DNA from 3 places in the Marinomonas sp. FW-1 genome. Region 3 is predicted to be linked to each of the others. Evidence: predicted binding sites of a transcription regulator. Region 3 holds the regulator's gene; each other region holds the start of a gene.
What was found. The regulator sigma-54, encoded in region 3, starts transcription at its own class of promoters, with help from an activator protein. The targets are predictions, from matches to a motif close to TGGCACNNNNNTTGCTNT.
Positions count from the first base shown of each region.

Region 1: the regulator sigma-54 is predicted to act here: its motif matches at 8,361-8,378, upstream of C1X04_RS06700 (ANTAR domain-containing response regulator).
Region 2: the regulator sigma-54 is predicted to act here: its motif matches at 3,177-3,194, upstream of C1X04_RS18025 (amino acid ABC transporter substrate-binding protein).

Region 1 is NZ_CP025987.1:1,428,403-1,438,553, reverse strand. Features, by position in the region: gene nirB (nitrite reductase large subunit NirB) at 1-1,580, opposite strand, end outside; gene C1X04_RS06725 (NAD(P)/FAD-dependent oxidoreductase) at 1,641-2,882, opposite strand; gene C1X04_RS06720 (ABC transporter ATP-binding protein) at 2,875-3,723, opposite strand; gene C1X04_RS06715 (ABC transporter permease) at 3,776-4,747, opposite strand; gene C1X04_RS06710 (CmpA/NrtA family ABC transporter substrate-binding protein) at 4,773-6,161, opposite strand; gene C1X04_RS06705 (CmpA/NrtA family ABC transporter substrate-binding protein) at 6,519-7,718, opposite strand; gene C1X04_RS06700 (ANTAR domain-containing response regulator) at 7,715-8,320, opposite strand; gene C1X04_RS06695 (helix-turn-helix transcriptional regulator) at 8,525-9,160, opposite strand; gene C1X04_RS06690 (HlyD family type I secretion periplasmic adaptor subunit) at 9,266-10,151, opposite strand, start outside.
Region 2 is NZ_CP025987.1:3,879,945-3,890,095, reverse strand. Features, by position in the region: gene C1X04_RS18035 (amino acid ABC transporter permease) at 1-776, opposite strand, end outside; gene C1X04_RS18030 (amino acid ABC transporter permease) at 787-1,962, opposite strand; gene C1X04_RS18025 (amino acid ABC transporter substrate-binding protein) at 2,065-3,090, opposite strand; gene lrp (leucine-responsive transcriptional regulator Lrp) at 3,646-4,122, shown strand; gene recG (ATP-dependent DNA helicase RecG) at 4,162-6,243, opposite strand; gene C1X04_RS18010 (hydrogen peroxide-inducible genes activator) at 6,253-7,158, opposite strand; gene C1X04_RS18005 (NAD-dependent epimerase/dehydratase family protein) at 7,269-8,117, shown strand; gene C1X04_RS18000 (RidA family protein) at 8,192-8,578, opposite strand; gene C1X04_RS17995 (bifunctional (p)ppGpp synthetase/guanosine-3',5'-bis(diphosphate) 3'-pyrophosphohydrolase) at 8,633-10,151, opposite strand, start outside.
Region 3 is NZ_CP025987.1:2,218,463-2,228,613, reverse strand. Features, by position in the region: gene C1X04_RS10460 (YhdP family protein) at 1-2,030, shown strand, start outside; gene C1X04_RS10455 (carbon-nitrogen hydrolase family protein) at 2,020-2,859, shown strand; gene yjgA (ribosome biogenesis factor YjgA) at 2,932-3,468, opposite strand; gene mgtE (magnesium transporter) at 3,475-4,827, opposite strand; gene C1X04_RS10440 (HPr family phosphocarrier protein) at 4,836-5,105, opposite strand; gene ptsN (PTS IIA-like nitrogen regulatory protein PtsN) at 5,115-5,564, opposite strand; gene C1X04_RS10430 (RNA polymerase factor sigma-54) at 5,582-7,051, opposite strand; gene lptB (LPS export ABC transporter ATP-binding protein) at 7,127-7,852, opposite strand; gene lptA (lipopolysaccharide transport periplasmic protein LptA) at 7,856-8,362, opposite strand; gene lptC (LPS export ABC transporter periplasmic protein LptC) at 8,346-8,921, opposite strand; gene C1X04_RS10410 (calcium/sodium antiporter) at 8,924-9,886, opposite strand; gene C1X04_RS10405 (ABC transporter ATP-binding protein) at 10,058-10,151, shown strand, end outside.

The DNA.
Region 1 (10,151 bases), 790 kb from region 3:
CCGTGACCTTTACCATGTTGGTTTAACAGTTCAGCAAAGGTTTTGATTCCACCGACCTTCACTAGGTTGTACAAATCTTGGCGGGTATACGCAAAATGTTCACAAATGTCTGTGCTGACCTCAACACCCAAGGCTAACAATTCATTGTCGACGACTTTTTTCAATAACGCTGCACAACCACCACAACCCGTTCCCGCTTTCGTAATGCCTTTCACATCACCAACCGACAAAGCGCCATGACAAACGGCGTCATTAATATCTTGTTTAGAGACGTTATGGCAGCTACAGATCGATGCAGTCGCTGGTAAAGCATCTACACCTAGGCCAACGGGAGCATCGCCCATCGTAGGTAAAATAAGTGCTTGTGCTTGCTCAGGTAAATCAATGGCATTGAGGTAATATTGCAACAAGGTATCGTAATAACTGTTGTCGCCCACTAAGACAGCGCCTAATAGCTTTTTACCGTCTTCAGAAACCACCATTTTTCGATAGCTTTGGCTGATTTCATCTTGGTAAACAAAGACTTTGCAGCCTTGCGATTGAGCATGTGCATCGCCAACTGACCCCACGTCGCAACCCAAAAGCTTCAACTTGGTGCTCATATCCGCGCCTGTGAACGTCACGCCTACATAACCCAACAAATGCCCTGCGGCGGATTTGGCCATGGCGTAACCTGGAGCAACCAAACCAAAAATACGATTATTCCACAGCGCACACTCGCCAATGGCATAAATGTCGTCATCACTGGTTTGGCAATGATTGTTGACACTGATACCGCCACGCTCTCCAACCGTTAGACCCGATTGATGCGCCAACGCATCCTGCGGTCGAATCCCCGCAGAGAATAAAATAAGATCAGTTTCAAGATGAGAACCATCAGCAAAATTCATGCGATGAAAAGCACTCTCACCATCAATTATTTCTTTGGTCGCGGTGTCGGTATATACCTTGACACCTAACTCCTCGATCATTTCCTTAAGAACCGCACCGCCCTTTTCGTCTAATTGAACGGGCATTAAACGCGGAGCGAATTCCACAACACTGGTTTCCAAACCCAGATTTTTGAGCGCATTCGCCGCTTCCAACCCAAGTAAACCACCGCCGACAACCGTGCCTCTTGTTACTTGTTTCGCACACGCTCTAATCGCGTCAAGATCATCAAGAGTACGATAAACAAAGGTGTTATCACGTTTATGACCAGGAATAGGTGGAACAAAAGGATAAGAGCCCGTCGCCAGAACAAGCTTGTCATAAGACAATGACTCGCCATTTTGTAATATGAGCGTCTTCGCCTCACGGTCGATCTCGGTCACCAAGCTATTGGTAAAGTAGCGCACGCCATGTTCGTCATATAAAGTGCCATCTGTCATGGCCAAATCGGCTGCACCTTTACCCGTGAAATATTCACTTAGATGCACACGGTCATAAGCTAAGTAAGGCTCTTCACCAAACACCGTAATTTGAAAGGCTTCATGACCAGCTTGGGCGATCATTTGTTCGACAAAGTGATGACCGACCAGGCCATTGCCGATCACCACAAGATGAGGTTTGGTAGTAAGAAAAGACACGCTAGAAATCATTGTGTTCCCCTTTGCAATAATAGTTTGCCTAACGGCTAACAACGTCTAGAACGGCTTGATTTAGGCCACTTGAAGGCAGCAATACGCTTCGCCAAATACCAGTAAATCAAGCATCTCAGAGACATTGGTCTTGTTTTGAATTAGCTGGAAATACCAGCTTCCATCGGCGACGTTGCCATAAAGAATTGCGCCAACCAGTAAGCCGTCGTTGACTACCAGTTTGCGGTAATGATTTGCGCTAACATCTTTGAAAAAAATGCAGTTGTCTTCTTCTGATGGCTCAATCTTACCAACCGAAAAAAGATTGATGCCGGATACTTTCAACTTAGTCGATGTCGGCTCGATAACAAACGCGGCTTCTTCGCCTACCAACACCTTCATCAAAACGTTAATTTGTGTCCAAATAGGCGCTACTAAGCCAAAGGTTTGTTGATTACATTCACAGCACTCACCCAGAGCATAAACATCAGGGTGAGAAGTTTGCATTCGCTCATCGACTAAAATCGCCCGATTCGTTTCCAATCCAGCCGCTTTGGCTAACGCAATTTCAGGCACGATACCCGCAGCCATAACAACCAAGTTCACTGCCAGCTGTTCGCCACTTTGGCAAACCACATGAGAGACGCAGCCGTCATCTGTTTGTAAAAAGGATTCTGGTGACTCGCCAAGACGAAACTCGATACCCATTTGCGTAAGCCTAGCCAGTAAGAGCTCGGCCGATTCGGCGTCTAGCTGACGATTTAGCAACCAATTTGAGCGATGAAAAACGACCACCTTATGACCACGCTTTACCAAGCCCACTGCAGCTTCTAAGCCCAACAAACCACCACCGACGACGCAAACAGACTGACGGCCTTTCAACTGCGTCATAACATCCACATCATTCCAAGTACGAAAGCCCATTACATTAGGAGCCGACACCCCTTTGATTGGTAGCACACTTGCCCGAGAGCCAGTCGCTAGCACTAATTGATCGTATTTAATGGTTTTTCCACTGGCTAATAGGAGCGTTTTATTTTTCGGGTCCAACTTAATAGCGGGATCATTGGACACAATATCAACGCCATCTTCTTGCATTTTCTGCGCATCAACAAATGGCATATCGGCATCCGAAATATCCTTTGCCAATAAAGAGGACAACATGATGCGGTTATAGCCAACTCTGGATTCTTCCCCAACCAAAACTATTTGGTAATCATCGCCATGCGCTTTTTCGAAGTCGTGCGCAAGCTTGCTGCCAGCCATACCAGCCCCAACAATGACGAGACGGCGTTTGCCCGACTTAGAGATAAGACTAGGCATTGGCAACCTTGGCACTAGCCGCCACCGTTTTACTCTTAGTCGTTGCTTGGATAGGCTCTACTTTGCGTTGTTTTTCATACAAGAAGGTCAACACTTGAGTTCGATAATCTACGTATCTTGGGTCATTCGCTAAAGCCAGACGTTCACGCGGGCGCTCAAGGTCAACATGGAGAATTTCTCCAACAGTGGCAGCTGGGCCATTCGTCATCATGACTATACGGTCCGATAGCAGCACGGCTTCATCCACGTCGTGAGTAATCATAATCACAGTGTTGTTTAAGTCTTTTTGAATCTCCATCAACGAATCTTGAAGGTGTGCCCGAGTCAAGGCATCCAATGCTCCAAAAGGCTCATCCATCAGTAAAACACTAGGCTCCATCGCTAACGCTCTAGCAATACCAACACGCTGCTTCATACCGCCAGAGATTTCATCTGGACGCTTATCAGCGGCATGGGTCATGTGCACCAACTCTAAGTTATGCATGATCCAGTCATGCATTTCTTTCTTCGATTTGGTTTTGCGAAAAACCTGTTTCACTGCCAATTCGACATTCTGGTAAGAAGTTAGCCAAGGCAGTAAAGAATGGTTTTGAAAAACCACCGCACGCTCCGGTCCTGGCCCCTTAACTTCACGACCATCCAATAAAATGCCGCCTTCCGTTGCGTCATACAAACCAGCCACGATATTAAGGACGGTAGACTTACCGCAACCCGAATGACCAATAAGCGATACAAACTCGCCTTTCTGTATTTTTAGGCTGACATTATCAAGCGCTTTAAAAGGCCCTTTTGGTGTAGGAAACTCAATAGAAATATGGCTTATATCTAAATGTGTTGTCATAGCATTCTCCGTTAGCGCACTCTAAATTAATGTATTTTCGACAAATCGCTTCTTATCGAAGCACCTGCGTCTTATCCCAAGAAGCGAAGCGCTGGAATGCCAACATCACTCGATCCAACAAATACCCAATAAAACCAATCATCAGAACAGCCACCATAATTCGGCCCAACGAGTTCGAACTGCCATTTTGAAACTCATCCCAAACAAACTTCCCTAGCCCTGGGTTTTGCGCCAACATTTCCGCCGCAATCAACACCATCCATGCAATACCTAATGACAGACGTAAACCTGTGAACATCAAAGGAATCGCGGACGGAATGACGATCTTCATCACATGTGTCACCCACCCAAGGCGCAATACTTTGGATACGTTAAGCAAGTCTTTTTCGACCGCTGCGACCCCCACCGCCGTATTTATCAAAGTTGGCCACATGCAGCACAAGGTGACCGTGAACATGGACGTTAAGAATGATTTGGAAAACATAGGATCATCAGATACATAACTCGCACTCACGACCATAGTGACCAAAGGCAACCATGCCAGCGGAGAAACCGGCTTAAATACCTGAATCACCGGATTCAGGGCACTGTAAACAGAACGATTCAAACCAATCAAAATCCCTACAGGAATAGCAATAAGGCTGGCCAGACCAAACCCAGCTAGAACGGTGTACAAGCTGGTAAATATCTGGTCAAAAAAGGTCGGCTTACCAGTGTAATCCCGGATAATGCCAGCATAGCTTGGGTCTTTAGCTTGACGTTCCGCAATACGCTCTTCTTGGCGGACGTAAAACTTTTCGGCCTTCACTCGTTCATTCTGGTGTTCTGCCACCAAACTATTCCACTGTTCATACACCACAACAGGGCCAGGAAATTCTCCCAGAGAGGTATGAACTCGACTTGCTCCTGCTTGCCACAACAAGATGAAAACTATAATTCCAAAGACTGGCAGTAGAACGCCCTTCAAAGAAAATGCGCTGATCTTATCCTTTAAAGAAGCCATGGTTATGTTTGATATCATCATCTTTATCTCACTTATCGTGTTTGGTTTAGACCTGATCATCGCCTTTTAGACCAATCTTAAATCGCTTCAGATAATCATTAGGGTGTTTACCGTCATACATGACACCATCAATAAAGTCGCTTTGAGGTGGTTTAAAACCATCTTCCTTATCAAAATCAGGAAACTCGTCTGCCGACATGACACCCTCCTCTATTAAGGATTGTGCCGCTTGCGCATAAATATCAGGACGGTAGACATCTTTAGCGATCTTCATGAACCATTCGTCAGACTTAGGTTCGGAAATTTGCCCCCAACGACGCATTTGCGTTAGGTACCAAATCGCATCGCTGTAATAGGGATAAGTTGCGTGATGACGGAAGAAGACGTTGAAATCTGGAATGTCACGTTTATCGCCTTTTTCATACTCAAAAGTACCGGTCATACTGTTGGCGATCACATCGTAATCAGCGCCCACATATTGGCTACGCGAGAGGATTTTTACCGCCTCAGGGCGATTAGCATTGTTGTTTTCATCTAGCCATTTCGCAGCACGAATCATGGCTTTGACAACACGAATGTGCGTGTTGGGGTATTGATCCGCCCAGTCGCTGCTCACACCAAAGACTTTCTCTGGGTTATTTTTCCAGATTTCATAATCGGTAATGACTGGCACACCAATCCCTTTAAACACAGCTTGTTGGTTCCAAGGTTCACCAACGCAGTAACCTGAAATCGTTCCCGCTTCCATGGTGGCTGGCATTTGCGGTGGCGGTGTAACAGACAGCAAAGCATCGGCATTAATCTGACCACTGGTGTCGCCTCGCGCTGGGGCGTAATAACCTGGATGAATGCCACCAGCAGCAAGCCAATAACGCAGCTCGTAATTATGAGTGGAGACGGGAAACACCATGCCCATTTTGAATGGTTTGCCTTGGGCTTTATAGCCATCTATTACAGGCTTTAAAGCACTGGCACTGATTGGATGAACAGGCTTGCCATCTGGACCATTTGGAATGTTTTTCTTCATTTCATCCCAAACATCGTTGGAAACCGTAATACCATTACCATTCAAATCCATACTAAAAGCGGTCACTATGTGCGCTTTCGTACCGTACCCAATAGTTGCACCCAGTGGCTGACCCGCTAGCATATGAGCGCCATCTAACTGCCCATCAATCACTCGGTCGAGCAGAACTTTCCAATTTGCTTGAGCTTCCAAAGTGACATACAGCCCTTCATCTTCGAAATAGCCTTTCTCATACGCAATCGCCAATGGCGCCATATCGGTTAGTTTGATAAAACCAAATTTAAGCTCTTCCTTTTCCGCATAACCAACCTCCGCTTGGGCAACACCAGATAACAGAACGGACCCCATTAATATGGAAAAACCCATTTTAGGAAGGGGATCTAAGGCTTTCAAAAATCTTAGGTTCATTGTCATACTCCGCAACTAAATACATTTCAAAAAGTAGAAAAACAAAAAAAGGCGCATGCACAACACAAATAGAATGTGTTTGCAGGCGCCTTTGCCATTCAAAGAAAATCCGACTTTGGAGATTCAGTAATGTGGGTGACAATTAACGACCGTTGCCAATTTCACCATTTTTTTTCAAAAAATTTTTCTCTATGTATTTTACAAAGCACGCAGTGTGCCAATTAAAATAAACAACTGTTTTATATGGTTTTTTGTATTTTTTCCGCTCAATTTTGAAATGCAGACCGATAAGAACATCTTTATTCTTGCCCAATAATCATGCACAGCGCACTAAAACATCACATCATCCGATGCGCATTACGCCAATCTTTCAAACCCCTTTAAAATCCCTTCAGGGTGCAAACGAATTTCCCCATCCGCCACCAAAGATAACCAAGTTGCTTCGTCTGCCTCTGGTAGCTGCCACTCTATGGCATTTTTGTCTTCAACTAAGCCCAGTGCTTTGTAGTAAAGATCTTTACGATAAATTTGCTCGGCTAACTGGTTTAGCTTGGACACACCACCTAACTGTTGCCAGCGATGCATCTGAGCCATGACCCATAATGCATAACTCGGCAGTGGCTTATTAATATCACTACCGGAAAAACGCTGAAACGCTTCCATTGGCCAATCAAACTGTCCCTTTGGTTTAATAGAACCAAAGCCATACACCAACTGCTGCATAGTGCAATTTAAATAATCTGGATGGCTCAAAATACTAAGAAGCTCAGCTTGGTTTTCTGCGACATCTACCCAAGCGCAGGCTTTATCTAACGCCCGAATAATCGCAAGATGTTGTGCTTGATTTTGCTCGGCCCAAAGGGCGTTCACTCCAAATACTTTCTCCGGAGTGCTTCCCCAAATTTCATATCCTGTGACCAGCATATGACCAACACCTTGCTCAACCGCCAAGCTATTCCATGGCTCACCCACACAATAGCCATCTATATCGCCACGTCTTAAGTTATCGACCATTTTTACCGGAGGAATAACCACTATTTGGACATCTTTATCCGGATTAATACCAGCTCGACTCAGCCAATCCCGTAACTGATAATTATGAGAGGAATAAGGGTACACCATCGCAAAACGCAACGGCGCGACTTTGTCACCTCGATGATCAATGAGCCTTTTTAAAGCGACGCCCGTTCGGATGTCCAGAGAAGAGTCAGCAAAATGTTGCAGTTGGTCGTACAGAAAATTACCAATCGTTATGCCATTACCGTTGTGGCTTACGGTAAAACTGGTTTGCATTGCTGTTTTGATGCTACCTATCCCTAGGCTGGCAGCGATCGGCATTGATGACAACATGTGCGCACCGTCTAGCAAATTAAACGCTACCTTGTCACGAATACTTGCCCAAGATGCCTCTTTAGAAAGTACAACATTGACGCCCTCATCGACAAAGAAGCCCTTCTCTTGAGCAATAACAAAAGGCGCGCAATCGATAAGTGGGATAAAACCGATACGAATGGGATCCGCTTGCTGAATAAGACTATTTGATTGCACTGTGTTCATTTTGAACCTCCCATCAACTCCATGACAGATATGATATTTCTAGCAACATCTGTCATACGTTGACTACGATCCATTGCTAGTTTTCTAAGAGCTTGATAGGCCGCTGGCTCATCACATTTCTGATGTTTCATGATTAAACCTTTTGCTTTATCTATCAGCTTACGATCTTCAAGCTGGCTTTTTACCGACTCAAGCTCAGACCTAAGAGCATGAAACTCCCTAAATCGCGCAATAGCCACTTGTAATAATGCTTTGACGCTACCGCTATTGACGCCATCAACCACATAGGCGCTTACCCCAGCCCTAATGGCAGCCTCTACATACTTAGAGTCATCCTGTTCAGCAAACATCACGATTGGGCGAGGATTATCTTTAGTGAGACGAGACATATTTTCCAACATGTCTCGATCAGGTGATTCAATATCAATAATCACCATATCTGGTTGAAACTCTGCTACGGCTTCGGTTAGGTTTTTAGCATTCTCTAAACGTCTAATGACACGGTAACCGCTATCCATCATAGCTTGTTCTACAATAGCCGCTCTTGCAGGCTCATTATCGACCAACATCACAGTCAATTCTTTTTCGGGGGGAGCGGACATGGTGCATTCTCTTTGAAAGCGTTAAGTTACACTCAAGTAAACTGCAAAAATTGCGCCATTAAGATACACAGAAAATAGATAAATACGGAGGATAAGCAACAATAGAGCGCTGCTGCAGTCGAAAATCCCCTTTCATTCTGATGTGATTGAGCGGCAAAAAAGTGAAATGAACCAAAAATGTGCAGAGGACGCTAAGGATACGACCTAATGCACCGTATCAAGTGATTTCACTAAAAGAGCCAAGGCTAAACGATCTTTAGTATTGGTTTTCTTAAAAACAGAAGTAAGATGAGCTTTCACGGTCCGCTCGGTGATCTCTAACTCCAATGCAATTTGCTTGTTTGAAAGGCCTTTTGCAATACATCTAGCAACACTCCATTCCCTGTCAGACAAATGCTCAAGCGTGTTATTAGACGTTGGTTCAGTCGGTGCAGACTGTTGAATGAGTTGCTCTATGAAAGCCTTCCCTCCCCAAATCTCGCCAGAGTCAATCACGGACAACACCAGTGATAATTGCTCCTTACCAATATAAGGTGCACATTGACCATTTACGCCTACCGAAAATAATCTTAGTGCTGCACTTTGGCTAAATTGATTCGGAAAAACGACCACTTTTTGTTTTGGAAACGCTGAACATAATGCCGCAACATCTTCTACATCTTTGGAAAAAGAGTCGTTGCCTAAATACATAAAGCAATATTCAAACTCGGATGGTGATACAGTTAACGATTCACGCACATCTTCTATCGTCTCAGCACGAAATAATGAAATTCCAACTGCGACTACACTATTCCAATGTGTCCAAACGGCGTCATCTGTATTCCAACACAAAATTTTCAAAATAAACCTCATCCTATTGAGTGCAACCTAGCTATTCTAACCAGCTAACAATGACAGTTTGTTAACATTTGTTACCGAATATAAACCTTGGCGTTTTTTTTGTAATTAACGCTCACGAAGCGCATTCTGCTTGGCTTTTAGAATTGGTTTCAATAAATAATCGAGTAGCGTTTTCTTGCCTGTTATAATATCTACGGTCGCTTGCATACCTGGGATAATTGGTAATTGCGATTTTTCAGTCCCTAAATAATTCTTATCCGTCCTCACCCTAACCAAATAGAAACTGTTGCCTTCTTCATCCAGAATGGTATCAGCACTGATGTTTTCAACAACACCAGGCAACCCGCCAAAAATAGCAAAATCATAGGCTGACAACTTAACAACCGCTTTCAAGTCTGGCTGTATAAAACCAATGTTTTCGGGTCGAACTTTAGCTTCAATCAATAGCGAGTCTTCAATAGGTACAATTTCCAATAAACTCATTCCAGGCTTAACAACGCCACCCACCGTATTGATTTGAATTTGTTTCACAATCCCTTTAACCGGTGATCTAACCTGCGTTCTAGAAACTTTATCAGCTAGTGATACGCTGGTTTCACGCAGTTGATCCAACTTGCTTCGAACGGCGGTTAAATCCTCTTGGGCATCAGCACGAAATTTAGCATCACTTTCTTCGAGCTTACTCTGCGCTTCTTTTAACGCTGACTCGGCTCTTGGAATAGCCAATTGAGTGGCTTCTAAATCCCCCTGCAGCTGGTTCACTTGCCGTTCAAGCTGTAATAACTCAACCCTGGATACAGCTCCCTGCTCAAAAGCAGGTCGAGTTAACGCTAATTCTTCTTTAGAGTATGCATAACTTTGCTTCAAGTTTGCCAGCTTCGCCTGTAATTCAACAATCTCTTGTCGCCGCTGTGCTATCTGCTGCTCAAAGCTAGCCTGATTAGTACGCAGTGACTCTAAGCGATTCTTGTATAAATCAAGCTCTCGATTA
Region 2 (10,151 bases), 1.7 Mb from region 3:
CCTTTAGGGATCGCTTGTAGACCACCACGAACCACCTCAGCCATATACGCAGCAGAGAACAAAGTGATACCAATCAACACACGTAATAGTTTGTTAAAGTTCAAGCCTTCAGGCAGGAATAACGGAATCATTACGGATGCCATAAACAAAATAGTGATCAATGGTACAGCACGAATCGTTTCGATGAAGACCACACACACAGATTTTGCTATCGGCATGTCTGAGCGTCGACCAAGAGCCAATACCACCCCTAATGGGAAGGAGGCAACGATACCAATGACCCCAAGCAGCACAGTAAGAAACAAGCCGCCCCACAAAGAGGTTTCTACAACTTCTAAGCCAAAGATGCCACCAGCGAACAAGAAGTAAGCGACGATGGGATAAGCAAAGATAATTGCGATAGAAAGGTACAGCTTATTGATCGTTTTAATGGCAAAAGCACCCACCATAACGATTAACAGAATAACGGCTAAATTAATGCGCCATGTTTCTGCTTCAGGGTATAACCCGTACATAAACTGGTCAAAATAGACGACAACAAATGCCCAACAAGCACCGCCACCAGTACAAGCGGCTTTTGACGTCCCTTCCCATGTTGCATTGATGAAACCCCACTCAATGACAGGTGGAATAAGCAAATACAACAGGTACAAGCTAAAAAGAGTGAGGAATATATTCAGCGGGGACGAAAATAAATTCTGACGTACCCATGCCACAGGACCAACCGATGTAACTGGTGGTGGGAGGCTTGGTGATGGTTTAAAGATAATAGCCATGATCTGCCTCCTAGCGCTCAATTAATGACATTTTGCTGTTGTACCAGTTCATGAATACCGAAATCGATAGACTCAATGAACCGTAAACCAACATACAAAGACCGATGGTTTCAATCGCCTGACCTGTTTGGTTGAGCGTCGTACCCATGACCACAGCAACCAACTCTGGGTAAGCAATAGCGGCACCCAACGAAGAGTTCTTCGCCAAATTCAAATATTGGCTAGTGAGTGGCGGGATAATGACTCGCAATGCTTGAGGCAATACGATCAGTCGCTGAGTGAGGTTGTCACGAAGGCCCAAAGAGCGAGCTGCTTCGGTTTGTCCCCAGTTAACAGACAATATGCCAGCTCGCACGATTTCAGCAATAAATGCCCCTGTGTAAGTAGATAGAGCAACTAACACAGCTACGAACTCAGGTGGAAGAACCATACCGCCCGTTACGTTAAAGCGACTTTTTTGCGGTAGGTCGAACTCTATCGGAAACCCAGAAACGGCCAAAAATAGAAATGTCACACCAACAATAACGCCAAGAGACGACCAGTAAGCAGGGAACCATAGCCCTGTTCTTGTCTGGCGCTTTTTCGCCCAAATAATCAAGCCAATGGAAGCTACAATCGACAAAACAAAGCCGAAAATTACCAAGCCAAAGCCATCTTGAGCGATTGGGTTAGGTGAATAAATGCCGCGTTTATTTAATAGGAAATCGGCAAATTCATAACTATTTCGTGGTGCTGGCAATGCCGCGAGTACAGCAAAATACCAGAAGAACATTTGCAGTAGTAATGGAATATTACGCAATGTTTCGATGTAGACAGTGGCTAAACGTGCCACTAGCCAGTTTTTGGATAATCGAGCTAGCCCCATTATTACGCCAATAATGGTGGCTAAGATAATCCCTAATAGGGAAATAACAAAGGTATTGATTAAGGCAACAAAAAACGCTCGCCCGTAGGTATTCGCCTCAGTGTATTCAATTAGGTGGATAAGAATTGGAAAGCCAGCTGGTTCATTGAAAAATGAGAAACCAGTTGAAATTCCACGGTTATCGAGGTTGGACTGAAGGTTACTGAATAAGTAATAACCCGCAAAGACCACCATCACTAGTAGCACAATTTGAAATATTAAAGCGCGATTACCCGCGTCATTCAAAAAGCTGTTATTGCTTGGAGTTGTTTTATCGCTCATCTTGTTTCAGGCAATGGAATGCTCGTCAGATGTGTAAGAAAGGGGGGAGAAACCCAGCGGCATTTGCCGCTGGGTAAATACCCAAGCAGGTTGCTTTAGGTATTAGCGAACTGGTGGCGCATACATGATGCCGCCAGCTTCAGTCCATAGTGCGTTAAGGCCACGTGGCAGATCTACAGGAGTAGATGGACCTACGTTACGCTCAAACACTTCACCGTAGTTACCTACGTTAGCGATAATGTTGTAAGCCCAATCCGCTGGAAGACCAAGTTGTGCACCCATGTCACCTTCAACACCTAGTAGACGCTTGATACCTGGGTCATTTGTTTCACTTTTGACCTTAGCAACGTTTTTAGATGAGATATTCATTTCTTCAGCGTTAACTTGAACAAACATTGACCAAGTTACGATGTCTTTCCATTGGTTGTCGCCGTGACGAACAACAGGGCCAAGTGGCTCTTTAGAAATAGTTTCTGGAAGAATTAAGTGAGCAGAAGGATTTGCAAGTTTAGTACGGTGAGCCGCTAGACCAGATTTATCTGTTGTGTAAACGTCACAACGGCCTTGGTCGTATGCAGATAGTGCTTCGTCTGCTTTTTGTACAACAACTGGCACATAAGACAATTTGTTTTTACGGAAGAAATCCGCCATGTTCAATTCTGTTGTTGTACCTTGTTCTGTACAAACCGTTGCACCGTCAAGGTCCAACGCAGAAGTAACACCTAGATCTTTACGAACCATGAAGCCTTGACCGTCATAGAAGTTCACTGCTGTGAAGTCTAAACCCAAAGACGCATCACGCGTGTAAGTCCAAGTTGTGTTACGAGCAAGGATATCAATTTCGCCAGATTGTAGGGCGGTGAAACGCTCTTTAGCAGAAAGAGGAGTGAATTTAACTTTTTGATCATCGCCAAAGATTGCAGAAGCAACAGCGCGACAAGCATCCACATCTATACCTGACCAGTTGCCTTTATCATCGGCATTGGAGAATCCTGGAACACCATTACTAACACCACACTGGATAAATCCTTTTGACTTAACGTCGTCAAGTGTTGCGGCAGCAGCACCGGTGCTTATGGTTGCTGCGATTGCAGCAGTCGAAAGTAGCTTACAAACATTCGATTTCATTATATTGAGCCTCCCAGGCGTTTTTTTATATATGTTGTTATCTTGCTGAAATTTACCGTTCAGAGTGTTACGTCTGTGATTAAAACGAAGCAAACTTGATGCCAACATGTAATTATTCTTGTTGTTAGGTATATGCAGATGATTCCTCTACAAGATCATCACATGCCCCTATAGAATTACTCTTTTGAGGCGTAGTCAAGGATAAACTGTAAGAAAATAGCTAGGAGATACTTATTTTTTACACCTTTTGCACTGTTCAATCTTGGTATTTATAAAAATGTAAACAAGGCATTTTTCTGAGGGATGCTAGAGAATTCAGGGCTTCCCATTACGTGAGCTGTGTTTTATTGCTCACTTATGGGGCGTTGATAGTGAGTTTGTAAAGAATTATTACGCTGAATGATTTTTTTGCATCATTTTGGTGCTTTGATGAAATCTACTGTGCTTCGTTTAAATACCCACATGTAATATATTGAATAAAGCACTTTCCATAATTTGTAATCTGCATGGTAGACTTAGTCATAAATTGAAGTCATGTAAGGAGATCCATATCAGATGGATAACTCAGCAAAGCCACTCGATCGCTTAGATAAAAAAATTCTTCGAGAATTACAAATTAACGGCCGTCTATCCAATGTAGAGCTAGCAAGTCGTGTAGGACTTAGTGCAACACCTTGTTTGGAGCGAGTGCGTCGGCTTGAGCGTAATGGCTACATTACGGGCTACTGTGCCTTAGTTAACCCTAAAAAAGTAGACGCTGGACTACTGGTGTTTGTTGAAATTCGTCTTAAAACAACGTCTCCAGAAGGGTTTAATGAATTCAAAGCCGCGGTAACGGAAATTCCAGAAATACTAGAATGTCATCTCATTGCTGGGGATTTTGAATACCTTCTTAAAGCACGAGTATCGAACATGGATTCGTATCGCCTTTTGCTTGGTGAAACGTTATTGACGCTACCGCATGTTCGTGAATCTCGTACCTACGTTGCGATGGAAGAAGTCAAAAATACCACGGTTGTTAATATCCCTTAATGTTATCCACATTGAAGATGCGGATAAGTGTGCACATCTTTAGACGTTCAAATACTGATCGTGGTTAGGTAGCCAGCGTGATAACAATGGCGAAACACGCTCAGGGTAGTGGCGGTACAATTGTGCTGCGGCTTTTTGAACGTCATCAAGCAAGTTTTTATCACGCTGTAAATCGGCTACTTTAAATTCCCAAAGCCCAGTTTGTCTGGTGCCAAGTAATTCCCCTGGCCCTCGTAACTCAAGATCTTTTTCGGCGATTTTAAAACCATCACTGGTCTCTCGCATGGTGGCAAGCCGTTCTTTACCCTGTTGTCCTAATGGCGCTTTATAAAGTAGCACGCAATGGCTGGCGGTTTGCCCTCGACCCACACGACCACGTAACTGATGAAGCTGAGCAAGGCCAAGACGTTCAGGGTTTTCTATTACCATTAAGCTGGAATTAGGCACATCCACACCCACTTCAATCACCGTGGTGGCAACCAATAACTGAATGTCTCCGGCCTTGAATCTGGCCATAATATCGGCTTTCTCTTGCGCTTTAAGTCGCCCATGTACCAAGCCAATGGATAAGCCGCCGAGTTGTTCCTGCAGCAAAATAGCGGTGTCTTCTGCGGCTTGGCATTGCAAGGCCTCTGATTCTTCAATCAAGGTACACACCCAATAAGCTTGCTTTCCTTCTTCACAGGCGCTTTTCACCCGATCAATGACTTCTTGGCGTCGCTGATCCGATACCACAATCGTGTTTACTGGGGTTCGTCCAGGTGGCAGTTCATCAATGATGGAGCAATCTAAATCAGCATAGGCGGACATGGCTAACGTTCGAGGGATCGGTGTGGCGGTCATGATCAGTTGGTGAGGCTGGAAGCCATGCTTCATGCCTTTTTCTCGTAATGCCATACGTTGGTGCACGCCAAAGCGGTGCTGCTCATCAATAATGGCAAGCGCTAGGCGGTCAAATTCGACAGTGTCCTGAAATAAGGCATGAGTGCCAACGACAATTTGCGCAGCACCTGAAGCAATATCAGCGAGCTCTTTTTCGCGGGTTTTCCCTTTAAGTTTGCCTATCATCCACGCGACTTTTAAACCGAGAGGCTCAAACCATTGGCTGAAATTAATATAATGTTGCTCAGCGAGAATTTCTGTGGGGGCCATGATGGCAACTTGATAGCCAGCCTGTACAACAGAGGCGGCAGCCAATGCAGCGACCAAGGTTTTCCCTGATCCTACGTCGCCTTGCACCAAACGTAGCATAGGATGCCCTGAACCGAGATCCTTAAGGATTTCCTGAAACACGCGATTTTGCGCATTGGTTGGCGAAAAGGGCAATTGCTGTAACAGTCTTTGGCTGAGTTCGCCTGCGGTTTGTACTTGGATCGCTGTATCTTGTTTGGCTTTCACCCGTTTACCAATCAGAGAAAGTTGATGCGCCATAAGCTCTTCAAAAGACAGGCGATACTGAGCGGGATGGCTTCCTGAGCGTAACAGTTCTAAGTTCGCTTCTCTGGATGGGTGATGGAGAAAGTGAATGGCGTCGCTCAGTGGTGGCAAACTGAATTGGGTGCGAATTTCGTCAGGCAGCCATTCTTGTAGATTGTAGGGCGTTAAACGCTCTAATGCTTGCTCACACAGCTGGCGAATCTTGGTTTGCGTTAAGCCATCTGTGAGTGGATAGATAGGCGTAAGCTGAGCAGTTTCTTCCTGTGTTTCGTTGTCACCGATTACCTTGTATTCAGGGTGATAGATTTCAAAGCCTGTGCTGCCGCGACGGATTTCACCAAAGCAACGCAACCGTTTACCGGACTCTAGCTGCTTCTTTTGCGCCGCGGAAAAATGGAAAAAACGTAAGCAAAGCGTGCCTGTATTGTCTTTTATTCGGCACAGTAAACTGCGTCGTTTGCCCATTTTTATTTCACAGCCGGTAATTTGGCCTTCGACTACAGCTTCGTCACCGAAGCGTAGATGTCCAATTGGCACAACGCGCGTTCTGTCTTGATAGCGAATGGGTAAATGAAACAGCAAATCTTGTACTGTATTCAAATGCAACTTGGCTAGCTTTTCAGCCATCGCATCGCCAACGCCTTTAAGCTCTCGAACGTCCTGTGAGTCTAGTCCATCGATCATTCAGAGGCTCTATAACTTTAGGTGCTTGCTAGCATCGCGGATGGATTGGCTTAATGCTTCAATGGCCTTAGGGCGAGGGAAGCTAGCACGCCATGCCAACGCGACGGTACGCTTTGGCGCAGGCTCGGTAAAAGGCCGAACTTCTAGTAAATCGTTATTAATATTGGTGACAGCGGACTTTGGTAACACTGTGACTCCCAAGCCTGACGCAACCATGTAACGTATGGTTTCTAATGAGCTGCCATTAACGATGGTTCGACCGTCACCGTATTCCCCTTCGTTTACTAGAGGGCAAGCTTCCAATACTTGCTCACTAAAGCAGTGGCCTTTACCCAGCAGCAGCAAGTTATCGGTAGAAAGCTGATCGGTCTCAATGTGCGACAGTTTTGTCCACGGATGCGTCTTTGGCATCAGCACAACAAACTCTTCTTCGTAAATTGGTTGAGTGACGACATCTGGCTCGCGGAAGGGGAGCGCGACAATAATGGCGTCTAACTCGCCATTACGCAGCTTAGGGCGTAAGTTTTCGGTGAGGTCTTCTTCGATGGACAATGGCATATTAGAGGCGGCATTATGCAAAGAAGGAATCATAGCTGGGAACAAATACGGCGCGATGGTAAAAATAGCGCCGACTCTTAGAGGGCCTTTAAGTTGATTCTTTCCTGATGCCGCCAACTCTTTGATCATGTTGGCTTGATCCAGTACTCGCTTGGCCTGAGTAATGATTTGCTCGCCTAAAGGTGTGATGTACACGGAGCTTTTGCTGCGCTCAAAAATAGCGGTGCCGAGTTCTTCTTCAAGCTTTTTCACCGCAACACTTAACGTTGGTTGCGATACATAGCAGCGATCGGCAGCACGGCCAAAATGTTTTTCATCCGCTAGCATTACAATGTATTTCAATTCCGTTAATGTCATAGCACACCTTTCACCTTGGCTGATTCATTGTTAATAACTATGATAATACATAATTTGATAAAGTATACTCGAAAGCAAAAAATTCTGTCTAAGCACCCAGGAGAAAATATATGGCAAAAATTTTGATCGCTGGCTGCGGGGATCTAGGTTCAGGTGTGGCCTCTGAGTTGGTAGCACAAGGTCATAGTGTCATTGGGATTCGTCGCACCTTGTCGGACTTTCCTGCTGGCGTTGAAGGTATTACGGGTGATCTGGCGGAAATGTCTGATGACAGGCTGCCTGATGATGTGGATGTGGTGTTTTTAATCATGACACCAAACGGGCGCACAGAAAGCGCCTATCGTAGGGCCTACTTCGACACGGCCCAAACATTGATCCATCGTTACAAAGACGTTGCCAAACCACCTAAGGTGTTTTTCGTCTCTAGCACTAGCGTCTATGGGCAAAGCCAAGGTGAGTGGGTGGATGAAACCACGCCAGCACAACCGACATCCGCCACGGCTAAGGTGTTACTCGAAACGGAACAATCGCTAGCGGCGGTATTTTCTAGTGTATCTGTACGTTGCTCTGGTATTTATGGCTCAGGGCGTTATCGGTTGTTAGAAACCGTTTTAAGTGAAAGTGATTGGGGAGCGAACAGCTGGACCAACCGCATTCATCGGGACGATGTGGTGACAGCGCTGGTGTTACTGGCAAACTGTGCCTTAAACGAAAAAAACGTGCCAGCGCACGTAATAGTGACCGATCAAACGCCTGTTTCTATGTGGGAAGTGAAGTTGTGGCTGGCAACTTGCCTTGGCGCTAAAGTTGCTGTGAGCAGCGGTGAAGGCTTTGTTCCGATTTCAGGTAAGCGCCTTCAAGGCCAGTTCCTTTTATCACAAGGTTGGCGCTTGCAGTACCCAAGTTATGTAGCGGGTTATCATGGGCTTTTAGAAGAGTTTCGCGCTTTGCGTAAATGAGCAGCGTTAAGAATATAGCACTATAAAAAAAAGAGGCCGAAGCCTCTTTTTTTATAGGGATCACAGCGAAGATCTTAGTCTTCCAATACCATGATGCCTTCGATTTCCACTTGAACGCCTTTTGGTAAAGCGCGAACGCCCATTGCCGCACGAGCTGGGTAAGGCTGTTTTACGAATTGAGTCATCACTTCGTTTACTGTGGCAAAGTTGCCCAAGTCTGTCATGAAGATGTTGAATTTCACAACGTTTTCTAAAGAACCGCCAGCGGCTTCACACACTGCCTGTAGGTTTTTGAAAACTTGTGTTGTCTGTTCAACGATGTCTTCGCTGATGATTTCCATGGTTTCAGGAACCAGAGGGATTTGGCCAGACAAATACACAGTATTACCAGCACGTACGGCTTGAGAATATGGACCGATAGCGGCTGGTGCGTTTTCAGTGTGAATCACTTGCTTTGACATAAATACGTATCCTATTTTCTAGACGGTGATAAACAAAAGATAAATCGAGGTCGATTAGCGTCCTACAATGGTTTCGCGAGAGACTTTCTCGACACAACGAACCGCTTTTATACGACGCATAACATCCGCCAAGCCTACGCGACTAGAGATGGTGATGCTTAACCGTAAACGACTTACTCGGCCTCGTTCAATAATATCAAGGTTAGATACTTGGAAGTCAGTATCGCTGATTGAGCTAGCGATTTTCGCCACAGCACCGCGTTCATTGATGTAGGTAACAATCAGGCTAATGTGCAGCTCTTCTTCAATTTCTTTGCCCCATGCCATATGAATAAAGCGTTCAGGGTTGGACAAATGGTCTTGAACGTTCGGGCAATTAAGGTGGTGAATGATGATGCCTTTATCCACTTGCACATAACCCACAATTGGGTCGCCTGGAATAGGGGCGCAGCATTTGGCATAAGAAATAAGCATGCCTTCAGAGCCATTCACTTTAAAGGACTTCGGTGTAACGAGCGTGTCTTCATCAATGTTTGGGAAGAGCTCGCGAGCCACCAAATAGCCAACATGACGACCTTTACCAATAGACTCTAATAAGTCATCTAGAGAAGCCAGCTGGTGGGTTGCTAATACTTGCGCAATTTGCTCTGTGGTTAGTTCTTCAATATTGGTTTTAAACGCATTTAAAGAGCGAGTTAACAGACGGTGCCCAATCGATATGGCATTTTCTCTCTGTTTGTCTTTTAAGTAATGGCGGATGTTGGTGCGTGCTTTACCCGTAATGGCGAAACTTAACCAAGCAACGTTCGGTTGCGCATTTTTCGCTGTAATGATTTCAACTGTCTGTCCGCTTTCTAGTTGTGTGCTGAGTGGAGCAAGACGACGGTTTATTCGGCACGAGATACAGGTATTGCCGATTTCTGTGTGGACGCCATAAGCAAAATCGACAGGCGTTGCGCCAGAAGGCAATTCAATAATCTGGCCGTTCGGTGTAAAGACATACACTTCGTCTGGGAATAAATCACTTTTCACGTTATCAACAAATTCGACGGGGTTACGTGCTTTTTGTTGAATTTCTAACAGGCTTTTCACCCATTTAGTTGCCCGATCATGATTGCTTGGTATGTTAGACGAGCCACTGACTTTATAAGCCCAATGAGCTGCAATGCCGTTATTCGCCACTAGGTCCATTTCTTCGGTGCGTATTTGAACTTCCATCGGAATGCCGTTGGTGCCTAATACAGTGGTGTGAAGAGATTGGTAACCGTTGGATTTTGGAACCGCAATATAATCTTTGAAACGACCTTCAATCGGTTTGAAGATGGCGTGAATAACACCAAGAATTCGATAACAGCTATCATGACGATCTGTCACGATGCGTACGCCCATCACGTCCATGATTTCATCTAAGGAGCGGCGTTTCTTGTCCATCTTCTGATAGATGCTGTAAATGTGTTTTTCTCGAACGCTGATGCTGGCTTCAATGTAATCTGCTGCCAGTTCGGATCGGATCGTGTCTTCAAGCTTTTGTGTGTCTTTGATGCGCTGTTGGCCATATTTTTTATGGATGGCT
Region 3 (10,151 bases):
AGTTAGCAGATTTGCCCGTAAGTAATCTTTTGGTGACAGTGCCGATCATAAATGAGAAAGCAGATTGGCTGAATATTTCGGGTGCTGTTGATGAAGAGGCCCCCTTAGTTATTTCTACGTTGCAATCAACGCCGTTGGCCGACTCTGTTTTGTCACCTTTTGCTAACTGGCAATTGGAGGGGCGAGTAAAGGGTAAATTTGATGTTGCTGTGCCATTTGTTCCAGATACGGAGCCCAAAGTTCAGCTAGCGCTTGATTTTAAAGATAACCCATTGCGAATTAATGACCTTGATTTAGCTGGCTATGTTCAAGAAGGAAGACTGAATTATAGTTCTAGTGAAGGCATAACGGATTCCGCTTTTGATATTCAAGCATTGGGAGGAAAGTCACACCTTACACTTTCATCTAAGGCTACAGGAAAGGCTGGTGGGCTGGCTGTGATTGGTGATTTTTCAGGTGAAGTGGATATTAAAGACGTTCTTAAATGGCGTGATGTTAGTGATTTGGCAATCAATAGAGCGTCTGGTCTGACTGGTTACGCAGGAAAGTTGTTGGTTAATCAGTCTCAAATGGGGCAGGTCGATTTTACCATTGATAGTGAGCTGGTAGGGGTGAAAATAGATCTGCCAGAACCAATAGGAAAGGAATCGGATGAAATAAAACCGCTGCAAGTCAAAGTGAGGCAGCATGAATCTGATCTTGTTATTGATGCGAGTTATGACAGCCTTGCAAAGGCGAGAATGCTGCTTCAACGCAATGAGTTTATTGGCGGTGAGTTGATTGTTAGTACGGTTCAAGGGGAAGAATTCAGTTCAACAATACCGAATGGCTTGGTGATTAGTGGAAACTTGAAGCAGCTTCTTGTGCCTGAGTGGCAGTCTGTAATGGCGGATTTTTCAGGCGGAAGTACGGAAACTGATGCGGACGATATTCCTGCATTACCCGCTTGGTTGAGTCGAGTTGATCTTATAGTCGATAGAGTGGTGGTTAATCCAAATAACACTTGGCATAACTTTAAGGTGGCTTATAACGCCTCGACTAATAAGCCCCTTTTTGTGAATTCGGATGAAATGAATTTTGCTTTCATAAAGAAAGATGGTGTGATCAATCTCAATTTTGGTTTCTTGAGCTGGAATTCAGATCCTTCAGAGGAAGCCGGCAGTAGTAAAGAAGCGCCTTTTTCTGCTAGGCAAATTCCAAATATGAAATTGTCTGTGGATCAGCTTTATTTTAATGAAAAGCCTTACGGCGATTGGCAGCTTAATATTACCAGAGAGGGTGATGTTCTAAGGGTTGACCCTATTTCATCTAAATTAAAGACAGGTCATTTTACAGGGTCTTTATTCTGGCAAGATAGAGGGGAGTCTTCTAGTGTTGAGCTGGTTGTGGCTGCTGACGGTGCGGATCTGGCTGAATTGACGCAAAAGTTTTCCAATAAGCCGATTGTTACCTCTAAAAAGTACAAAATTGACGTGGGTTTAAGTTGGAAAGGACACCCATTTTATTTTGATCGAGAGTCGGTTTCTGGGCGGATTGCTTTTTCTTCATCGAATGGTAATTTCAGTCAAGTAGATGAGTTACCGCCATTTTTGAAGGTGCTGGGGATCTTTAATGTTGGGGCGTTGAGTCGACGTTTGTTGTTGGATTTTTCTGATGTTTATGAACCAGGCTTAACTTACGACGACTTTAACGGTGTTCTTTCTCTTTCTAATGGTATTTTGAAAACAATCTCCCCAATCACCATCAAGTCCCCAACCGCTGAGCTTGTTGTTGCTGGTGAAGCTGATATCGTAAATGAAAAATTGAATGAAAGGCTAACGGCCACTTTTCCTATATCAGGAACGCTGCCTTTGGCGGGGTTGATATGGGGAACTCCTCAGTTGGCGGGTCTGCTATTTATCACTGATAAGCTAATCGGGGATCAGTTATCTAAGGTAACGAGTGTGCAGTATAAAGTTGAAGGTTCCTTTAACGATCCTGTTATAACCCCTGTTCGATATCAACCAGTGGGTAAATCCAATGACAAATAGATTGCGTGTCGCGGCTATTCAACTTACCAGCACGAAAGATTGGCGAAGTAATCTGGAAGAAGTCAAACGTATGGTCGTTTCTGCTGCTCAGCAAGAAGGAGCGCGCCTTATTGTTTTGCCGGAAAATGTGTTTTTGTTTGATGGTAAAAATATGCGACCTTTGGCGGAGTCTGAGGATCAAGCGATTATTTTTGCTGAGATCGCGACGCTCGCCAAGTGTTACTCTGTTTATATTGTGATCGGCTCTCACCCTTCTCATATTCGGTTTGATGGCCAATTAGTGCCGAATGGGCGGGTAAGGCAGTCTTGTTGGGTGATTGGTCCTGATGGCGCCATACTTGAACGCTATGACAAAATTCATCTGTTTGACGTTGCTGTGGATGATAAAGCAGCCTCTTATAAGGAGTCTGATTTTATAGAGGCGGGTGAGTTGTCATTAAAAGTGGTGGATGTGGATGGCTTTAAAGTGGGTTTAAGCATTTGCTATGACCTGAGGTTTCCTGAGTTATATCGACAACTTGTTAATATGGGGGCTGAAATTTTATTGGTGCCTGCCGCCTTTACTTATGTGACAGGTAAAGCTCACTGGCGCACCTTGTTGTCCGCCCGTGCTATTGAAAATCAATGTTATGTCTTAGGCGTTGGCCAATGTGGTTGGCATAATTCAACAAGGCAAACTTATGGTAATAGTGTTTTGTATTCTCCTTTTGGAGAATGCTTGGCGGATTTGCAAGAAGAGCAGGGGTATTTTGTCTTTGAGGTAGAAAAGCAAAGACTGAATCAATGTCGTCAAAAAATGCCTTGTTTATCCCATCGTAGATTTCAGTAAAAAGCCCTGGTCAGTTTTTTCTGAGCCAGGGCTTTTGTCGAAGTAAATCGCAGTGGGTTTTACTTTTCTGTATTAGTCTTTTAAGCCTAAACGTTTCTCTTCGGCTTCACGCAAAAAACGGAATAATTTCTTACGGTTTGTTGTGTTTGATCCTTGAGACACTTCTTTTTGGGAGAGTCGGATAAGTTGTCTAAGCAGCTGAATGTCTTCGATCTGAGGGTTTTCATCTAGGTATTGGGACAATACTTCTTTACTGTTTTCGCCAATAAGTGCGTCACGCTTAACTTCTAGTTGGTGAAAAAGCTTGTTGTACGCAGCCGATGTTGAATCAAACATAGCCACTCGATTAGCAATGGCCTCATGGTCTTCTGTGCGCATGATCTTGCCGATGTATTGAAGGTGTCTTCTCATGGCTTCGTGTTGTTTTATGCGTCCAGCTTCAACGAAGGCTTCGCGTAAAGTGTCCGACATTTCAACTTTCTTAAGCTGGTTTTTGCTTAAGCCGAGCATTTTTTTACCAAGATCTTGCAAGGCTTCCATTTCACGCTTGATCTGGGTTTTACTTTTAGGAATGTCTTCTTCGTTTTCAAATTGATCAAAGTCTGTCATGGGAACCTATATTAAAAAAATAGTAGCGAGACCTAGGAAGGAAAGGAATCCAATTACGTCGGTCACAGTAGTCAAAATTACGCTGCCAGCAAGGGCAGGGTCGATGCCAATCTTTTTTAAGAAAATTGGCAGAAGTGTACCAGTGGTTGCTGCAAATAGCAGGTTTATTATAGTGGCGCCTGCAATGATATAGGCAATCTTTATGTTGTCAAACCAAAGAGCGGTGAGTGCGGCAATAACGGTTGCCCACAATATGCCATTAAGAAGTCCGACAACAAGTTCTCTATTTAAAAGCCAGCGTGTATTGGTTGCGCCAATCTGGTTCAGTGCGATGCCTCGAATTACCAGTGTCAGTACTTGTGAGCCAGCGATACCGCCCATACTGGCAACAATAGGCATTAATATTGCCAATGCAACCACTTGATCGAGTGTGTTTTGAAATAGTCCAATCACATAAGAGGCGATAAAGGCTGTAATAAGGTTTATGCCAAGCCAAACCGCACGTCGTTTGGTGGTTTTCATAATAGGGGAGAAGGTGTCTTCGTCGTCATCGAGACCTGCCATGCTTAGCATGGAGTGTTCAGCTTCGTCACGAATAACATCGACAACGTCATCGATAGTGATACGACCTAGTAATTTTCTGTTTTCACCATCAATAACGGGAGCGGAGACAAGGTCCATTTTTTCAAATAACTGCGCAACTTCACTTGCAGGTGTCTCTGCATTGATCACAGTAAACTCGGTTTCCATAATGTCACGCACGGTGGCATTAGGGTTGGAAACCAGCAATTTAGTAAGGGGGAGTACACCGAGAAGTTTATCTGAGCGACTGACGACTAATAAACTGTCAGTCATGTCTGGAATCTTTGCGTGCCTGCGAAGATAGCGAAAAACAATGTCCACATTGATATTTGGACGAATTGTTATCGTATCCGTATTCATTAAGCCGCCAGCAGAGTCTTCTGAGTAGCTTAATAGGTCTTCAACTCTTTTTCTGTCTTGCGCCGTCATCGACGCAAGCACTTCTTTCACGATCTTTTCTGGCAGGTGCTGTAATAAGTCGGCTAAGTCATCACTTTCAAAGTGTTCTGAGACGGCGATAAGGCGTTCTGTATTCATGTTTTTCATGAATTGAACGCCAATATCTTCAGTCAGATACTGTAATACTTCGCCTTCGTTTTTGTCTTCGATGAGTTCCCATAAAAGCTTACGCTCTTTTGGCGGAGACGATTCTAATAGTCGAGCAACATCTTGTGCAGGTAGGGCACCATTAAGTAGGTAGCGAATTTGCATTGTGGCACCGGTCTCAAGGGACTCGGTTACCGTTTGCAAATGATTAAGGGTGTTTTGCTCCGACATGATGCTCTTTACTCATCTTCACCGAAACGATTGTTGATTAATTCAACGATCGCGTTAATGGCTTCTTGCTCATCTTCACCATTCGCTTTGATTTTGATTTCGGTGCCTTTTCCTGCAGCAAGCATCATCATTGCCATGATGCTTTTTCCATCCACATTACGCCCATCTTTTTCGATGGTGATATCACAAGAAAAGCGTGTGGTTGTTTCTATGAGTTTGCCTGCTGCACGGGCATGCAAGCCAAGTTTGTTTATAATAACAATAGACTCTTCCAGCATGCTTTATACCTATATTAATGAGTTGAAAATACTGAATAGCTCTTCGTTGCTTTGAGCAGTACGCAGCTTGTCCAATGATTCTGGAGACTGTGCTAATTCTGCAATTTGAGCCAGTGTTGATAGATGTTGGTCACATTCATGTGGCGGAACAATTAACGCAAATATAAGATCGACAGCTTGTTTGTCTATAGAGTCAAAATCGATAGGCGTCTGTAGTGACATTACCACTACAGCGGTGTGATTTGCGGACTCTAGTCGACAATGCGGAATGGCTATTCCATTGCCTATACCAGTACTTCCAAGTTTTTCTCGACCTAGCAGTGCATCATAGACGGCTTCGTTATCACAGTGAAGTCGGTTTGACGCTACTTCCGCGAGGTTTTCTAATACGCGTTTCTTGCTAATGATATCTTGTTTTGCGAGAACGAGGTCTGCTTTTAATAATGATTTCAAGGACATGATAAAATGCTTTCCGTTTAGATCAGTCGTTTGCGTTCATTGGAAGGAGGGATGTTCATCGCCTCACGGTATTTGGCTACAGTCCGTCGAGCAACTTGTATGCCTTGATCTGCCAAAATGGCAGCTAACTTATTATCACTTAAAGGTTTTTTAGCAGGTTCGTCAGCAACAAGTTTTTTGATCATGGCCCTAATTGCTGTCGAAGAGCACTCACCACCAGAGGCTGTATTAACATGGCTCGAAAAGAAATATTTTAATTCAAATATCCCTTTTGGTGTGTGCATGTATTTTTGAGTGGTTACCCTAGATATGGTTGACTCATGCATGCCTACTTCTTCAGCTACGTCATGAAGCACCATTGGTTTCATGGCTTCTTCACCAAGCTCAAAAAAATCGATCTGTCTGCTGACAATGCAGCTGGCTACTTTTAGTAGCGTCTCATTTCTGCTTTGTAAACTTTTCATGAACCATTTAGCTTCTTGTAGTGAGTTTTTGATGTAAGAAGCATCTTCGGCTGTGGCAGCGGTGCTGGCCATGGCGGAATAGGTTTCATTGATTTTTATTGGTGGAAGAGCGTCGTTGTTTAATTCAACTTGCCAAACGTCATTACGTTTTTTGACTGACACGTCAGGAATAACGTAATCGGTATCATCGGCATCAATAACCGAGCCTGGGCGCGGGTTTAGTTGTTGAATTAAGCTAATGACTTCTTTTAGCGCTTCATCTTTTAATTTTGTTTTGCGGCTTAGTTGCGCAAAATCTCTATTGCCCAATAAGGGTAAATAATGGTCAATAAGGTTATAGGTGCTTTTGTATAGAGGGTGAGTCTGGAAAGCTTCTAATTGCACCAACAGACAATCACGTAAATCAATAGAGCAGACGCCGACTGGGTCGAAGCGCTGCAGTCTATGTTGAACCGCAATGACTTCTTCCATTTCTAGGTCTTCAAGTTCAATGCTTAGTGATTCGCAGATGTCGTCAGGTGTAATGCTTAAGTATCCATCAGGCTGGACACATTCAATGATGGCATAGGCAATCTCAAGGTCTCTATCAGACATGTGAGTAAGGTTTAGTTGCCAGATAAGATGGTCTTGAATGCTTTCAGCAGGTGCGTTACGGCTTTCAAAATCGCTATCGCCTTCAAAGCTAAGGTTGTCACTGACCGCAGCTGAACTTTGGTAAGTATCATCCCAATTGCTGTCTATGGATAGCTCTTCTGGGATGCTTTCTGTCCATTCGGACTCTAGGCGTGCTTCTTCACCGTTATCTAGAGGTGTTTCTGTTGCGCTTTTTGACTCTATGCTAGCAGGTAACTCATTATGAGTTTGCTCGTCATCATCAAGCTCAAGCAGTGGGTTCGACTCTAGGAACTCATGAATCTCTTGCTTCAAATCCAACGTAGAAAGCTGCAGTAAGCGTATAGCTTGCTGCAGTTGTGGGGTCATGGTTAGCTGTTGACCTAGCTTTAATTGTAAAGACTGCTTCATGGAGCAACTCTTTTTGTTTGAGTGAATTGGAACGAGTTGTGCATACTACTCCCTTTCTACAGCAATGATAAGGGGTTATAGGCGGAAGTCGTCGCCTAAATAGACCTTTTTTACTTGTTCATTGTTGATGACTGTACTGGCATCGCCTGATGCGATGATATAACCATTACCAACAATGTAAGCTTTATCGCAGATGTCGAGGGTTTCTCTGACGTTATGATCGGTAATTAGGACACCGATTCCACTTTCTTGGAGGTGTTTAATTATTTGTTTTATGTCACCAACGGAGATTGGGTCTACTCCAGCAAATGGCTCATCAAGCAGAATGAATTTTGGGTTCATTGCAACCGCTCTTGCTATTTCTACCCGGCGCCTTTCACCTCCTGATAATGCCATTCCTAAGTTGGTGCGGATATGGGTGATATGGAACTCTTCTAAGAGCTCTTCTAATCTTTCATGTTGTTGTGCTTTAGTGAGATTTTTGCGTGTTTCTAAAATCGCTAAAATATTGTCTTCTACAGACATTTTTCTAAAAATAGATGCCTCTTGAGGAAGATAGCCAACACCTTTTTGGGCGCGAGTGTGCATGGCGTCATGGGTGATGTCTATGCCGTCAATAAATATGCCGCCAGCGTCATTGGCGACCATACCAACTATCATATAGAAACAGGTGGTTTTTCCTGCTCCGTTTGGTCCTAATAAACCAACGGCTTGGCCTGATTCAACGGAAATTGAGACGTCTTTTACTACTTTGCGTTTTTTATAGCTTTTTGCAAGGTGTTTTGCTTCTAGTAAGGCCATCTATTATTTTGCCTCAGTAGTTTGTGGCTGTAAGGTCATATTGACGCGACCAGAATCTTTTTTCTCTGCGCTAAAGGTGCCATCTTGGATCATGTAGAGAATGTAATCAGCGGAGATAGAATTCTGCATACGGCTTAGGTATCCATCTCCAGTGATTTCAAGTTTGGATTCGTCGGTTTGGTAGTGGATTTCATTCCCTCTACTGATAACTATGTTGCCATTCCAATCTATTTGTTGACTGAATTTTGCTGGCGACCCTGTGGCTTCTAGGCTGTTAAATCTGCGGGTGCTTGGGTCTGTTGTGACTTTTAAATACTGTGCTTGGATTTCTATGGAGCCTTGTTTTACAAAGACGTTGCCTTTATAGATGGCTTCGCCTGAATTCTGGTCGAAAGAGGCTTCATCAGCTTGAATTTCTAATGGCTTGTTAAGGTCATCTGGTAAAGCGTAAGTGTATTGTCCAATAAGGGCAGAAGTGAGCAACATGCTGGCGTTAATGAGTTGTTTCATAGTTTCCTCGTACAGATCCTGTCATCACGACTTCTTCTGAGTTTATAAAGGTTGTAATCTTATTCGCGGAGGTTTTTCCTTGGGTTGATATCAAGGTAGCAGCTCCGTAGCTGGTCAATGATTTGTCTTTGTCTACGTAGTGCATGTTGTCCGAGCTAAGCTGGATGTCTTCAGACTGCTGATATTTTTTCGTTGCTCTTACGTTGTCTGTTAATAGAATATCATTACTTCCGTCTTCAATAACCCCTTTATCTGCTTTTCCATGCCATTGTCCCGATTCTGAATATCGGGCAACACTAGGCTGTTCGAGCAAGGTTTTCTCTTTAAGGTCATAGTGAGAGGTTTGTTTGGCGTTCAGTGTTTCGATTAGCCCTCCATTTTCATCAAACTCTTTTACCTGCACATCGGTGATGAAATAATCGGGCGAGCCACGAAGTGCATCGCTTTCGACTAAGTTTCTTGATGGCTTTGTGCTGTACCAGCTAATCGAAGCAATAACCACAGTTACTGCCGCTAATAGTAGAATGTTTCTGGTTTTAAGTGTCTTTGCTAAATTCATTGTTATGGCGCGCCATTCGTACTGATTGCAAATATATATATGCCATAGGATGCAATGAAAGGCAGGCCTATCCATCTAGGGATTGCATTGCTCTTAGATTTTTTGAATATAAAGATGGCAATAGCAAGTGCGACCGTTAATCCTAGTACCCAAGGGAAATCACGCTGCACGACACTTGGGTCGATTATGCCGGGGGCGATCAGTGCTGGTAAAGGTAATACGGTGGCTAGGTTAAATACGTTTGAACCTAGTACGTTGCCAATGGCGATATCATGATGTCCTTTTCTCACACTACTAACAGAAGCTGCTAACTCAGGAAGGCTGGTTCCAACTGCAACGATAGTCAGGCCAATAACTAGCTCGCTCACTCCCAAAGCAGTCGCTATGCCAATGGCGCCCCAAACTAGAAGTTTAGAGCTACCTATGAGTACAACCAGTCCAATTAACGCAATGATTAAGGATTTTAATGTTGATGAGCCATCATCTGCGGGAAGCTCTTCTTTTAGTTCGCTTTCCAAATCTTTGTTACCGCGTAATAGGATTATCAGCACGGCGACAAATGCAATGATGAGTATTACACCATCCCATAACCCTAGTGCTTGGTCATAGAGTAAAAAACCAGTCAGTACTGTGATGGCTAACACCAGAGGTACTTCTTTCGTCGAAAGCCCTTTTGCGATAGGGATGGCAGAGAATAATAAAGTGACACCCAACACTAGAGCGATGTTGGCAATGTTGGAGCCTAAAACATTACCGATTGCTATTTCAGGTGCATTATCCAGTGCGGCGATAGCAGAAACCACCATTTCAGGAGCAGAAGTACCAAACGCCACCAGTGTGATACCAATGACCATAGGGCTTACATTAAGCTTTTCAGCCACCAATGCGGCATGCTCAATGAATTTGTCAGAGCTAATGACGAGTAAAATTAGTCCAGCGATGAGAGCAACGGAAAATAACAGCATAATGGGTAGTAAGACTCATTGAAATTAGAAGGCACCATTTAATGAGGTTTAGCAACTAAATTCAAGGCTTGATCTTGCAAACAAAGTAGTTTTGCCTTTGCCGCGATTCTAATTGTTGGGGGGCAGTGATAGTATCAATCCATATTTAGGAAGGATGGTAAGGGTGTACTAGTGACTGATGCTTATATTGAAGTCCGAAATGTGAGTTTTTCGAGGGGGGATAGGGTTATTTACGAAAACGTTTCCCTGACCATTCCTCGCGGGA